2 regions of the Agrobacterium burrii genome follow, and region 2 is predicted to be linked to the other one. Evidence: riboswitches for the same ligand, from Rfam matches in the RefSeq annotation. Region 2 holds a riboswitch; the other holds the start of a gene.
What was found. A riboswitch is a leader RNA that binds a small molecule or an ion and turns the genes downstream of it on or off. The one in region 2 is predicted to bind fluoride.

Region 1: linked by a shared signal. The riboswitch ahead of JZX89_RS25340 (voltage-gated chloride channel family protein) and the one ahead of JZX89_RS28340 (voltage-gated chloride channel family protein) in region 2 are both predicted to bind fluoride.

Annotation. Positions count from the first base shown of each region.
Region 1 is NZ_JAFLNA010000018.1:20,702-28,194, reverse strand. Features, by position in the region: partial or broken gene JZX89_RS25360 (TnsB C-terminal domain-containing protein) at 1-875, shown strand, start outside; gene JZX89_RS25355 (TniB family NTP-binding protein) at 882-1,760, shown strand; gene JZX89_RS25350 (TniQ family protein) at 1,757-2,638, shown strand; gene nhaA (Na+/H+ antiporter NhaA) at 2,725-3,918, shown strand; fluoride riboswitch at 4,106-4,182, shown strand; gene JZX89_RS25340 (voltage-gated chloride channel family protein) at 4,269-6,086, shown strand; gene crcB (fluoride efflux transporter CrcB) at 6,100-6,489, shown strand; gene JZX89_RS25330 (EamA family transporter) at 6,486-6,923, shown strand.
Region 2 is NZ_JAFLNA010000026.1:3,517-11,009, reverse strand. Features, by position in the region: gene crcB (fluoride efflux transporter CrcB) at 1-320, opposite strand, end outside; gene JZX89_RS28340 (voltage-gated chloride channel family protein) at 332-2,149, opposite strand; fluoride riboswitch at 2,236-2,312, opposite strand; partial or broken gene JZX89_RS28335 (Tn3 family transposase) at 2,465-2,593, opposite strand; gene JZX89_RS28330 (glutaredoxin family protein) at 2,717-3,505, opposite strand; gene JZX89_RS28325 (MerR family transcriptional regulator) at 3,561-3,965, shown strand; gene JZX89_RS28320 (DUF411 domain-containing protein) at 3,987-4,436, opposite strand; gene JZX89_RS28315 (copper-binding protein) at 4,497-4,781, opposite strand; gene JZX89_RS28310 (cupredoxin domain-containing protein) at 4,805-5,284, opposite strand; gene JZX89_RS28305 (multicopper oxidase family protein) at 5,313-6,668, opposite strand; gene JZX89_RS28300 (TolC family protein) at 6,684-7,493, opposite strand, start outside.

The sequences.
Region 1 (7,493 bases), on a different contig from region 2:
GGCCTCGGGTACTCGTCACCGACTCGGCGATGGAATTCAAGGGGCACGCTTTCCAGCGTGGCTGCGACGATTATGGCATCCGCATTCGATATCGTGACCGCGGAAGAGTGCATCAAGGCGGCGTGGTCGAACGACTGCTGGGCAAACTCAACGCTATCCTCGCCACCTATCGCGGTTCGACCGGAAGGTCTGTGGTTGATCGCGATGAATATCCCTCGGAACGGCGCGCCTGTCTCGGATTCGCGGACCTGGAGCGGTGCGTTGCGCTGGCCATCCTCGATCACAACCGGCAGGAAAACACCAAGACACTGAATGTGCCGAATACGGAGTGGCAGCGCAACAACGCAGCTTTACCGCGCTTCAATGACGATCCACACACCGTTCTATTGTCGTTTCTGCCGGGTACGGAAAGAAGATTGTCGCCGCAGGGGATCAGCATGTTTGCCGTACATTATTACGCGTCATGGCTTGGCGGCCTCATTCCGCAGCGCGACCGGCTGGGAAAGCTGGAAGTAAGATATGACCCTCGAGACATCAGCCATATCTATGTCCGGGATCCGGAAGGCAGACACTTCCGACCCGTCGAACGGCGCGATGGCAGGCTTACGTCGCTGACGCTATGGGAACATGAGGCTGAGCGCGCCCGCCGGCGCGATGCAAACCATCGCTCAAGTGTTGCAAGGGTGGAGTTTCGCCGCGAAATCGCTGCTATCGTCGGGACTGCGAAACAACCCAGACGCCAGTTGTGAACTGCTGTCCGCGGTATCCACGCGGGCGCGTCGCAGAAGCCTTATGCGGCTATGCAGGAACAGGCGCGCGTTGCCTCACCTCATCCCACCCGTCAGAAAAGCCGACTACCGGTCGAAGACTGGTAGCATGGCATGTCGGACCATCTGCTCGACCATGTCCGATCCTACCTTGAACGCGACCAGGATGAGCGGATCGCCTACATCCGTGCCCCACGATGGATCGGACATCAGGTTGCTCAAGACAGCCATATACGGCTCACCGAGCTACTCTCAAGACCGCCGTCATTACGAACCCAGGGCCTGATGCTGGTCGGCCCCTATGCCAATGGCAAGACGATGATTGCGGAGCGGTTTGCCGTCGAACACCTGCGAACATCTGTCCAGCAGAAGCTTTGGATGGTCCAGACGCGAGAGGGCGCGGGCCTTGGCCATTTCTACGCGAGCATTCTCCAGGCGCTCCACGCTCCTGGGGGCGACATTTGGAATGTCAGCCGCAAGGCGGAACAGCTGGATCACTTGCTGGCAAGTCTCAAGCCAAAGGTGTTGATCTTCGACGAGTTTCACAACGCATTGCGCGGACGGGCGCGCGACATCGAGGCGATTTTTGCATTCCTGCGACGGATCGGCCGTCAGTATGACATCGCCCCGGTTCTGATCGGGGACGTATCCGTCTACGACTTCCTCAACGCCACCAGCGAGATGGCAACCCGTTTTGATCTGGTCGCAGTCCCGCGATGGCAATACGATGAGCCCTATCTGATGTTGCTCGATAGCCTCGAAGCAGCGTTGCCTCTTGCCAGGATCTCGGATCTGTCCAGCGAGCCGTTGGCTCGTCTTGTCTTCAGGTTATCGGAGGGTTTGATAGGCGAGACCGTCACCATCATCACAAAGGCGGCCGTCGCGGCGGTGCAATCCGGAACCGAACGCATCACCAAGGCGGGCATCATCGAACTACGGTACACCCCAATATCGCAGCGGCGCCAACCGGCTTTACGGGACAACCTGTTATGACGATGGGCAACGCTGGTATCCCGGCAATCAGCATACAACGGAGATACCGTCACATCGTTTCCGACCGATGGCCCGTCAACGTCTTACCGCAACCCGATGAATTGCTGTCGAGTTGGCTGCACCGTCTTGCTTATGCCAACGGCGTTGCACCGCGTGGATTCGCGCGCGTCTTCGGACTTGGATCTGGCATGTGGTCACCAGCCATCGATTTCAGACCCTCGAGCGACATCGAAAACCTGCTTCGCGCAAATGCCGGTGTATCCCACGCTCAGATCGTGGCAATGACCCTGGCGAGTGGCATCCCGACGGAGCTCTTGCTGCCGTTACGAAGCAGCGGTCGGCGGGGGACTTCAACCTGGCTGCAGTTTTGCCCCCAATGCCTGGCTAACGATGAACATCCATATTTTCGCCGCAGCTGGCGTTTGGCGACCAAAGTATCTTGCCGCCACCACCGCTGCGGCTTGCGCGACCGGTGCCCATCCTGCCAAAGACGTATCGAAGCCTACCGTCAAAGCAAGCTTGTCCCCCAGCATTTTTGCGTCCACTGCGGTTTCGATTTGCGCAAGGCGTCAAGGGTCATCATCAGCGTTGCAGCGCACCTGGTGGATTGTCGCATTGATCAGATGTGTCGCAGAGCGAGTGTCACTCCCGAACATCGGCGCGTTTTCCTTGCACGATTGCTGCAAATCCCCACGCTGGTGATGACCCACACTTCCGGCTCGCTGCTCAACTTCTCCAGCCCGGTGCGCATCCGATGCTTCGAAAAGCTTGCAGATCATGTTTGCGAACGAATAATGCTTGATGACGGTAATCCTGTTTGGCCAAGTCCTTATAGGGCCGAATCTGCTGGAAATCGTCGAGCAAATACCCTAGTTTAAAGCTTACAGTGCGTGCTGCGTGCGCTGCGTGCTTCCCCCGAAATTGACGGAGACTTCGATCAACCTCTCACAAGGAGCGCGAACCCATGTCTTCGACATTTTCCAAGGGCCGTATTCAATCCACTCTCCGTCAGTTCCTCGACAATGAAGCATCGGGTGGCATCATCCTGATGGCAGTTGCTGCTCTGGCAATTGCCACGGCGAACTCGCCGCTGGCAGAGAGCTACTTCCGTGTGCTGCACGTCTATGTCGGCCCGCTGAGCATCCAGCACTGGATCAACGACGCCTTGATGGCCGTCTTCCTCCTACTCGTTGGCCTGGAGATCAAACGCGAGATGCTCGACGGCCAGCTTTCAAGCTGGAGCCGGCGCATCTTGCCAGGCGCGGCTGCTGCAGGAGGCATGCTGTTTCCGGCACTGTTTTACCTTTACTTCAACTGGAGCGACCCGACAGTTATCCGTGGCTGGGCAATCCCGACCGCGACCCATATCGCCTTCGCTCTTGGGGTCCTTTCACTTTTCGGTAATCGTGTTCCCGCATCGCTGAAGATATTTCTGGCGGCGCTGGCCATCATCGACGATCTCGGCGCCGTTGTGGTTATCGCTCTCTTCTATACTGCGGAACTGAACCTGCTCGCTTTGGCTGGCGCGGGCCTCGTCGTTGGAAATCTGATCATCTTCAATCGCATGGGCGTGAAGGCCCTCTGGCCCTATCTCGCCCTCGGCGCGGTCCTTTGGGTGTTGGTTTTCGCATCAGGCGTGCATGCGACCCTTGCAGGTGTCTTGCTGGCGTTGACGATACCGCTGAAGCTGACGCCGGGGACGCCGGAGGCCACACACGATGAATCACCTCTGCACAGGTTCGAACACCTGCTGCACAAGCTGGTCGCCTTCGCGATCGTGCCGATCTTCGTTTTTGCCAACGCAGGTGTTTCGTTTGCCGGTTTATCGATGTCGGTCTTCGAAGAGCCGCTCACAATGGGCGTAGCGGCAGGTCTAATGCTCGGAAAACTGGTCGGCGTTCTGGGAACGGTGGCAGTTCTGGTAAGACTGGGATTGGCCGATCTTCCTGCGAGCGCTAGTTGGGGTCAGATGACAGGCGTAGCCCTGTTGTGTGGAATCGGGTTCACCATGTCCCTTTTCATCGGTCTGCTAGCGTTCAGCGATCCAGTTGTCCAGGATCACGTCAAGATCGGGATCCTGATGGGGTCGCTTGTGTCCGGTCTTTTGGGTGCGGTCTTTCTGACTGTTTCGGGGCGGCGAGCGAGGCGTGCAGCCTGAGTGGCAATGGCTTTTCCGCCAACTTCTCCCAATTCCGCACGCATGCGGAACATCGCGCTGATGGATGCCAAGATAAACGGCACCCCTTCTCGAACTGCATTCAGGATGAAAAATGTGGCAAGGTGCCAAGCAATCCCGCTCTCCATGGTGAGCGGGATTGACAGTGCTCATTTTGACTGAGTATTAAAGTTGCAACGGTAATGGATTCTGCCGGGCATTACGCCGAACCGCTTCCCCGACGAAGCTGATGACTCCTACTCAACGCGCTACACGCGAAGGAGTAGAGTCGTGCCTAGAATTCTTTACCTGTCTTCCAAAATGAAATGTATATCTGCGGGAGCGTCCAACTGATGGCGTTCTCTGCATTTTTTGGTCTTCGTATCAGCCAGGTCCGCAGTCTAGCGAAATGGATCATGATTGTCGTGCCCATGGCAATGGCGGTCGGGTCACTCGTCGCGCTTTTCCTCTGGAGCCTCGACCGGGCAACGGAGCTTCGCTTTGAGTTTCCCTGGCTGATCTATGGCATGCCGGTCGCAGGCTTTGCGATGGTCTGGGCCTACCAGAAATTCGGCAAGTCGGCTGAAGCCGGCAACAACCTGATTGTAGACCAGATCCACGAGCCGGGCGGTGGTGTGCCGCTGCGCATGGCGCCCTTCATCCTTGTGACCACGGTGCTCACCCATTTGGTCGGCGGCTCGGCCGGTCGCGAGGGCACGGCAGTCCAGCTCGGCGGCAGCCTTGCCAGCGCCTTTGGCAAAGTCTTCAAACTGGCGCCCGGCGACGTGCGTATCCTCTTGATGGCAGGGATTGCCGCAGGCTTCGGCGCTGTCTTCGGCACGCCGATCGCCGGCGCGATCTTTGCGCTGGAGGTGCTGACCATCGGACGCATGCAGTACGAGGCTTTGTTGCCCGCCTTGCTTGCCGCCATTGTTGCCGACTGGACCTGTCATGCCTGGGGGATCGGCCACACCCATTATGCCATCGCCTATCTCGGCGGCGTTGGCGAAGCTGTCGGCTTCCACCTCGATGCGGTCCTACTGCTCAAGGTGGTCATTGCCGGCGTGGCTTTTGGTCTGGCCGCGCATTTCTTCGCCGAGCTTTCCCATTTGGCATCATCAGCTTACAAGGCGATCTTGCCCTATGCGCCGCTGCGTCCGGTGCTCGCCAGCGCGATATTGCTGGGCCTTGTCTACATGCTCGGTACGCGGGAATATCTCGGTCTGGGTGTCTGGTCGCCCAATCCCGACGATGCGACGATCCTTGGCTTTTTCCTTCCCGATCACGTGGATTACTGGAGCTGGGCCTGGAAGGCGCTGTTCACGATCGTCACATTAAGCGCCGGTTTCAAGGGCGGCGAGGTCACACCGCTGTTCTTCATCGGCGCAGGTCTCGGCAGTGCGCTGGCCGGTGTTCTCGGCGCACCGGTCGATCTTTTTGCGGCGCTTGGCTTCGTGGCCGTCTTCGCCGGCGCCACTAATACGCCGCTGGCTTGCATGATCATGGGGATTGAGCTCTTCGGCGCCACCTATTCGGTCTACCTCGCTGTCGCCTGCTTCGTTGCCTATCTGTGCAGTGGCCATTCCAGCATCTACCTGTCGCAGCGCGTCGGCGTTCCGAAAACGGCTGCCGCCAACGATATTCCTCCCGACATCTCGGTTCGCCACATGCGTGACATGCAGACTCAGAGCCTCGGCGATCTCGTCGGAAAGGTCCGTCTACGGTCACTTGCTACCACCGCAACACTCAATGAAAGGCCCGCCGTCGTGACGCAACACAAGCTGCATTCTACCGAAATCGGCATGGTCCGTATCTACATGAAGCCGCGTGAGAAGGCGCCCGGCAAGGGCGGTTGGTTCGGATCGAAGCCTCTTTACCGGGAATTGGTCCTGCAGGCGAAGTCGGCCGGCATCATGAATGCCGTCGCGCACCATACGCATTTTGGCTATTCGAACAGCGGTAAGCTTCAGGACGAGGGCTTCGAGATCCCCAATCCGGATCTGACTATGTGCGTCGAGATGATTGCATCACGCGACCAGCTTGAGGAATTCTGCCGGACCCATGGCGCGCTGCTGAAACACAAGGTGATCGTCTACAAGCACCTGGAACAGTGGGATGTCGTCCATCACGACGTTGAGGCGGCAGAAGCGCTCAAGGTCACGACATCCTGAAGGAGGCGCGATCTTGGTTTATCTGATCGTTTTCCTTGGCGCAGGTATCGGTGGTGTTTTCCGGCACGCCGTCAACATGGGAGCGGCGCGCCTGTTCGGCTTCGGCTTTCCCTACGGCACACTCACCGTCAATGTTGTCGGCTCCGTCGTCATGGGCCTGCTCACGGAATTTTTCGTGTTTCGCTCTGGCCTGCCGCAGGAGTTGCGCCTGTTTCTGACAACCGGGCTGCTTGGCGGATTCACCACCTTTTCGACTTTCTCGCTAGATGCCGTGACCCTGTGGGAACGCGGGCAATCGGATGTTGCTGCCGGATATGTCGCTCTTTCGCTGGTCCTGTCGATGGCGGGACTTTTTGTCGGCCTCATGCTGATCCGGATGGCCGGACATGGACAAGCCGCATGAAAATCTTCCTTACAAGCTGGCCGTTCTGGGCCCTCCTTTCGGCCGGCTTTGCAGCCCTGACGGCGATCTTCGCCAAGATCGGCGTCGAAAACGTCAATTCCGACTTCGCCACCTTCATTCGCACCATCGTCATCCTGCTGGCCGCTGGCGCGATGGTCTATATCACCGGAAATTGGCAGGAGCCGTCGACGGTCTCGACCAGAAGCTGGCTATTTCTTGTACTTTCCGGTTTTGCCACGGGCGCATCCTGGATTTGCTACTTCCGGGCGCTGAAGCTTGGTGACGCCGCCCGCGTCGCGCCGATCGACAAGCTGTCCGTGGTGTTCGTGTCCATTTTCGCTGTGCTGTTCCTCGGTGAACGTCTGACCCTGCCGAACTGGCTCGGTGTCGTGATGATCGCGCGAGGAGCCGTGCTCGTCGCCTACAGGGCTTAAGACCGTCAAAAAACTTCAAGGGGGAGGAATGCACGATGTTGAAGGTGTCGTTTTGCATTTAATCGTGAGATTCCAGTCCTAACAGTTTCAGTAAGATAGCCCGGCACTTAATTTGAGACTTGGCATTTAATTTGAGACTCTGGCTTCTCTTTGGCACTTAATGTGAGATTCGCCGCCAGGAAAATATGGCTGTTTACGGCCACGCCTCATTGGATTTGCGAGAGACCGATTGTCGTCAATGGCCTTGCAGCCATGTGATTACAGACACATGCCGCTACCACTGGTCATCAAAGCCCGTCGTGCTGCTTCGACGTGGCTGCAATTCTGTCCTGCGTGCCTCGGTTCTGATCAGCCCCCATATTTTTCGGAGGCGATGGCGACACGCGACTAGAATCTCCTGCTTTATCCACGGGTGCGGATTACGCGACCGTTGCCCATCGTGCCACCGCGGAATTACTGCCTTCGCTCAGACACGGCTTGTCGTCCAGCATGTCTGCACCTCTTGCGCTTATGACCTGCGGCGGGCGTCCAAGGTGCCGGTGACAATTGAAGCGCGATACTTTGAACAGA
Region 2 (7,493 bases):
ACAAGCGAGAGGGTGATGTATCCGGCGGCAAGGCCCCATTGGCCACGCTCCCAAAGCGTCACCGCGTCGAGCGAGAATGTCGAAAACGTCGTGAAGCCGCCGAGTAGGCCAGTCGTCAGAAAGAGACGCAATTCCTGTGGCAGGCCAGAACGGACGACGGAGAGTTCGGTCAGGACGCCCATCAGGACAGAGCCAAGAATATTGACGGCCAGCGTGCCATACGGAAAACCGAAGCCATGCATTCGCGCGGCACCAATATTGACGCTATGCCGGAAAACGCCGCCGATGCCTGCACCAAGAAAGACGATCAAATATGCCATGATCAACTCCGTCAGGATGCACTGGCTTTCAGGCCTTCTTCTGCCGCGATCTCATGGCCCAGCACGTCCCAGTGCTCAAGATGCTTGTAGACGATCATCTTGTTCTTAAGGAGGGTGCCATGGGTCCGGCAGAAGTCTTCAAGCTTGTCCCGTGCTGCTATCAGTTCCACGCACATGGTCAGATCCGGATTAGGGATCTCGAAGCCCTCGTCCTGTACCTTTCCGCTATTGGAGTACCCGAAATGGGTGTGGTGAGCCACCGCATTCATGATGCCAGCGGCTTTCGCCTGCAGGACCAGCTCACGATAGAGCGGCTTCGATCCGAACCAGCCACCCTTACCCGGCGTCTTCTCGCGCGGCTTCATATAGATGCGCACCATGCCGATTTCCTTGTAGTGCAGTGTATGTTGGGTCACGATGATGGGCCTTTCGTTGAGCGTTGCGCGCGTTGCAAGCGACCGGAAGCGAACCGTGCCGACCAGATCACCAAGGGTCTGGGCGTTCATGTCGCGCATGTGGCGGACGGAAATATCCGGAGGGATATCGTTAGCGGCGGCCGTCTTCGGCACGCCGACACGCTGGGAGAGATAGATGCTGGAATGGCCGCTGCAGAGATAGGCGACGAAACAGGCGACCGCGATGTAGACGGAATGCGTTGCCCCGAACAGTTCGATGCCCATGATCATGCAGGCGAGCGGCGTGTTGGTCGCGCCCGCGAAGACGGCTACGAACCCGAGAGCCGCAAACAGGTCCGGCGGTGCGCCCAGGACCCCGGCGAGCGCACTTCCAAGCGCAGCCCCGATGAAGAAAAGTGGTGTGACCTCACCGCCTTTAAAGCCCGCGCTCAGGGTGACGATGGTAAACAGCCCTTTCCAGGCCCAGCTCCAGTAGTCGACATGGTCGGGCCGGAAGAAGCCGATGATGGTCGCGTCCTCCGGGTTTGGTGACCAGACGCCGAGGCCGAGATACTCGCGTGTTCCCAGCACATGGACGAGGCCGATCAGGATGGCGCTCGCCAGCACGGGCCGCAGAGGCGCATAAGGCAGAAGAGCCTTATAGGTAGATGAAGCCAGGTGAGAGAGTTCCGCGAAGAAGTGCGCAGCCAGCCCAAAGGCGACCCCTGCGATCACTACCTTGAGCATCAGAAGCGCGTCGAGATGGAACCCGATGCCTTCGCCGATCCCGCCGAGATAGGAAATGGAATACTGGACGTGACCGATGCTCCAGGCATGGCAGGTCCAGTCAGCAACGACGGCCGCCAGAAGAGCTGGCAGCAGCGCCTCGTATTGCATACGGCCAATGGTGAGCACTTCCAGCGCGAAGATCGCACCTGCAATCGGAGTGCCGAAAACCGCGCCGAACCCAGCCGCGATTCCAGTCATCAATAGAATTCGAAAATCGGATGGCGTGAGTTTGAACACTTTGCCGAACGCACTCGCCAGACTGCCCCCGAGCTGGACGGCCGTTCCCTCGCGTCCCGCCGATCCGCCAACCAGGTGGGTCAGAACTGTCGTCACCAAGATAAACGGAGCCATGCGCAGCGGCAGGCCGCCGCCCGGTTCATGGATTTCATCGACAATGAGATTATTGCCGCCTTCGGCAGACTTTCCGAACTTTCCGTATGCCCAGACCATGGCAAAGCCTGCTACCGGCATGAAGAAGATCAGCCATGGAAACTCGAAGCGCAATTCGGTTGCCCTGTCGAGGCTCCAGAGGAACAGGGCGACAAGTGAGCCAACGGCCATCGCCATCGGCACGACGATCACGATCCATTTTGCGAGGCTTCGGACCTGGGTGACGCGAAGACCAAAAAATGCCGAGAGCGCCATCAGATGGACGCTCCCGCAGGTTCACAATTCATCTCAGAATAAGGGTACTGGAATTTTGGCACGACTCTACTCCTTCGCGTGTTGCGCGTTGAGTAGGAGTCATCAGCCCCATCTGGGGAGCGGTTCGGCTTAATGCCCGGCAGAATCCATTACCAGGAGCATCGGTAGCGGCAGCTTGTGGCAATTGTCAATCAGTGACTAGCGTTGGCTGTCGCAATAATCCCAACAAAAGTTAGAATTTATTGCCTGAGTTTTGCAATTGGCATTTTCGCGCCGCTGCTCATGCGGCAATTTTGCCGAAATCTATCCGGCCCGCAGGTAGCGGCATAGAAAGATCGTCTTGACCGCACGGCCGAGTTCGCTCAGCGCCTTGTAGGTTGGGTGCATCACTTCAGCCCGCGCGAAGCGGCGCAGGATCGCCTCCGGATCGGCCGTGCGCGTCTGCGTCGAGGAAGAGCAAAATTTTCATTCTGCTTGGCTTCCCGACGGCACCTACTGAATCGCTCCACTGAGCACGGATCATCTGAGTTTTTAGACGGTCTGTGGGAGTTTCGCGACACGACACCCTTACATGGCATGACGGGTGACAAACCCTAACGACACGGCCGCCATCCAGACCGCCATAGCGATCATCATCAGATTCTCGGTCAGCGAGATGAACCCAAGCGGCACGTTGCTCGATCCTCCAACGCATGCGCATTTGAGCTCGCGCCTGTCGATGTAGACCGCCTTGAAGACGGAAACCGCGCCGATCGTTCCAATGAACAGCGCCACTGGAACAGAAACCCAATTCAGCGCGCCGGCTACCATCAGGATGCCCGCCGCTCCCTCGGCATAGGGATAGATGTAGCTGTACGGCACCCACCGTTTCGCTAGAAGATCGTAGTTGAGGAACATGGTCGCGAATGCTTCCACGTTCTGGAGCTTGAGCATTGACAACACTACCATGGAGAAGGCGATGAACCATTCAGCCGCTCGCAGCGTCAAAGCGTCGCCGCTGACGGCGTAGCTGCCAGCCATCGCGGTGAGAGCCGTCATTGCGAAGAGCACTGCGACAGGCCGATAGGTAGTCGCCTTGGGATCGGGCACCTTTTTTCCGAGGAACCTCCTGGTGTCATCGTAGCCGCCGACCCGATTGCCATCAATGAACACCTGAGGCGTTGTCTGCACTCCATGCTGTGCCTTGAAGGTGTCGACCTCGTCGCGCGTCGTCAGATGGTGATCTTCTACCTTGTAGCCGGACCGCTTGAGGAGGTCCTTTGCCTTCAATCCGTAGGGGCAGGTATGTGCAGCCATAACCATCCGGTAGAGGACTGCCTTCTTTTCATTGTCGCCCGTGCTTGTTCTGTCCAACATTTTGACGTCTCCTTGCGTCTTGTGAAATCGTTGGCATGACTATACATTCCGTACTGTGGTACGGAGTCAACAGCCCATGGACAAGACAATTGGAAAATTTGCCGCCGCAGGCGAGGTAAGTGTCGAAACCATCCGCTTCTACCAACGCCGTGGCCTTCTGCCGACGCCACAGGGACATGAAGGGGTGCGCAGGTACACGCGTGACGATGTGCGCCGCCTCAAGTTTATCCGCCAGGCGCAGACCGCCGGTTTCACGCTGGAAGAGATCAAGCGCCTGCTCGAACTCGATGCCGGAGACGACCGTGCTGCCGCGAGAAGCCTGGCGAGGTCTCGTCTGGACGCCCTGGATGTGAAGATCGCAGAGTTGCAAGCTGCCCGCGAGTCCCTCAACACGCTCGTCGCGGAGTGTGCATCAGGCAAGACTGGACCCTGTCCAATCCTGCATTCCTTCGGCGTATGACCGGTGTCACCAGCGCACGCTTCAGCTCGGCCTCACCGCCATATAGACGTACGGGTTTGAGCCGTCACGGGGTACCGCCATGACATCATATGAAGCCGCGGGGTCCGTTCCCATTCCCATCGATCCCTTGGGCATGCCCGCCACCGCAAGCCCGGCTAAAGCCGGACGCTCCTTCAGGAGCCTTTCGGCCGCCTCAAGCGGGACGTGGCCTTCGAGGTAATAGCCCTCCATCATCGCGGTGTGACAACCGCGAACCTCGTCCGGCACCTTGAGGCGAGCCTTGAATGCGTCCATGTCATCCTCGTCCCGCGTCTCTACCCGGTAGCCTGCCACGCCAAATGCTTTCGCCCACGCGCCGCAGCATCCGCAATAGGGATCCTTGTGGACTGTCATCGCGGCTTTTTGCGCCATGGCGCCTGCTGGAGCCACTACGGCTGCAGCCGAAAGGAAGATGAACTGCCTGCGCCTCATTTTCAGTATCCTCCGTTGCTTGAGCCGTCTCCGGCAGGATTGCCGGAGACGGCAGTTCGATCACTTGATCTGGGTGACGGTGAGCTTTCCGTTCTTGCGCTCGGCGACGAATTGCACCTTCGCACCTTCCTTGAGCTTGGCCAGCATGGCCGCGTCATCCACAGTGAAGACCATGGTCATGGCCGGCATTTCCAGGCTTTTCAGCTCCTCATGGATGAGAGTGACCTTCTTGGTCTTCGCGTCGACCTTTTTGACCGTGCCGTTGGTGAACTCCTGAGCGAAGGAACCGGCTGCGAATGACAGACCGAGGGCTGTGGCGAGGGTGATCGTAACGATGTTCTTCATGATAGTTCCTTTTCGTTTTGAGGTTACTTGGCGGCGACGTTGACGTCGCCGTGCATGCCGGCGTCGTAATGACCGGGGATGAGACAGGCGACCTTGAAGACGCCGTCATTGGTGAACTTCCAGACGATCTCGCCGCTCTTGCCGGGCGCGAGCCGGATAGCGTTCGGATCGTCATGTTCCATCTCCGGGAACTTCTCCATGACAGCCTTGTGCTCCATGACCTTGTCCTCCCGGTCGAGGACGAATTCGTGATCCAGCTCTCCCGCGTTCTTGACAGCGAACACGACCGTCTGGCCCTTGCGGACCTTGAAGCTGTTCGGCGTGAAGACCATCTTGCCGTCCGACGTTTCCTTCATGCTGATGCGGATGGTCTGGGTCGCCTGGGTTTTTTTGCCCGGCTCCCCGACGGCCATCGCTTCGCCGTGTCCACCGGCGTGCGATCCCGATGCCAGGGCAGGGGTGGCGAGTGTGGCGAGCAGTACGGCAAGTAGTGTGATTTTCATGGGGTTGTCCTCAGTTGGTAAGTGATTTTCAGCCGTGGTCGGCATGGTTGGGAGTGATCGTGGTCTTTGCGTCCTTGGCTTTCGGTGCGTCCGGCAGGGCACCGGTCCACTCCCAGGCCTGGGTACCCGGCGGGTTTTCGTACCAGCCCGGATCGTTGTAATCGCCCGCCGAGATGCCCTCGCGGACCTTCACCACCGAGAACATGCCGCCCATCTCGATTGGACCGTGCTTGCCCCAGCCGGTCATCATCGGCACAGTGTTCTCAGGGATTTCCATCGACATCTCGCCCATGTCGGCCATGCCGGCAGTTCCCATCGGCATGTATTCCGGGCGTATCTTGCGGATCTTCTCGGCGACGGTCTTCTTGTCGACGCCGATGAAAGTCGGGACGTCATGGCCCATCGCGTTCATGGTGTGATGCGACTTGTGGCAATGAATGGCCCAGTCACCCGGATACTTCGCATCGAACTCGTAGGCGCGCATGGCCCCCACGGGAATGTCGATGCTCACCTCCGGCCAGCGCGCCTCCGGACGCACCCAGCCGCCATCCGTACAGGTCACTTCGAAGTCGTAGCCGTGCATGTGGATCGGATGGTTGGTCATCGTCAGGTTGCCGACACGTACCCGCACCCGGTCGTCCTTGGACACCACCAGCGGATCGATGCCCGGGAACACGCGGCTGTTCCAGGTCCAGAGATTGAAGTCGGTCATCTCCATGACCCGCGGCACATAGGTGCCCGGATCGATGTCATAGCCGCTGAGCAGGAACACGAAATCCCGGTCCACAGGCATAAACGTCGGATCTTTGGGGTGAATGACGAAAAACCCCATCATGCCCATGGCCATCTGGACCATTTCATCCGAGTGGGGGTGGTACATGAAGGTCCCGGATTTCACGAGGTCGAACTCGTAGACGAAGGTCTTTCCGACTGGGATATGCGGCTGTGAAAGTCCGCCGACGCCGTCCATGCCTGATGGCAGGATCATGCCGTGCCAGTGGACGGTGGTATGTTCGGGCAGCTTGTTGGTGACAAAGATGCGCACGCGGTCGCCTTCAACCGCCTCGATGGTCGGTCCCGGAGACTGCCCGTTGTAGCCCCAGAGATGCGCGGTCATGCCTTCGGCCATCTCGCGCTCGACCGGTTCGGCAACGAGGTGGAACTCCTTGACGCCATCGTTCATGCGGAAAGGAAGGGTCCAGCCGTTGAGGGTAACGACGGGAGTGTAGTCCGGGCCGGTGGTGGGCTTTACCGGCGTCTGGGTCGCCGCCGAATCCATCAGCGCCGCCTCCGGCAGGCCCATGTTGGAGGTCTGTGCCCAGGTCTGGGATGAGACGAGGGCGGCGCCTGCGCCGACCCCCAGTAGCTGTCTGCGATTGAACATGTCTGGTTCCCTTTCTCAGTGACCGCGGCCGGCGGCTTCAGCCGATGCGACCTGGGTTTCTGCTGCAGCTGCTCCCGCGCCGCCGCCGTAGATCGCAGGCGCGAGGTTGGCTTCAGCGAGCCAGAAGTCGCGTTTGGCGTTGACCGACAGTACGACCGAATTGACCTTCTCCCGGCTGTCAGCGAGGAGCTCGAAGGTGTTGGTGATCATGCCGTTGTAGGTGAGGAGGGACTCCTCCTCGATCTTTGTTCGCAGTGGCACGACGCTGTTGCGGTAATGCCGCGCGATGTCGTAGTTCGAGCGGTAGGCTTGGTAAGCGGACCGGGCTTCCGACCGAACGTTGACCGCCTTTTCGGCGAGCAGATTCGCCGCCCGCATATAGGCGAGTTCAGCCTTGCGCAGCCGGGCTTGACCCGAGTCAAAGATGGGGATGACGAACTCCAGCTCCACGTTGCCGGTGGTCCTCTTGATCTTTTCACCGTCCTCAAGCTCGCGCTCGGTTTCAAACCCGGTCAGGATTTCCAGATCGGTCACGAAACGGGTTGCTTTGGTGAGATCCGAAGATTTCGCCGTGGTTGCGAGATCAAGTTTCGCCATCTGCAGGTCGACGCGACGCTGCAGAGCCTCCGCCTCGATCAGGTCACGCTTGAGGATGGTCTTCGGCAGCTGAGGCAGGCGGTTGGGGATTTGGTAATCGATATCCGCCCCCCAAAGACCCATAAGACGGGTCAGCTCTTCCTTGGCAAGACGCGCTTCCAGCCGCGCTTTAGCGACCTGTCCAGTCAGCTCGGCATAGAAGACGTGCTCGCGTGCCTGGCCGCCCTT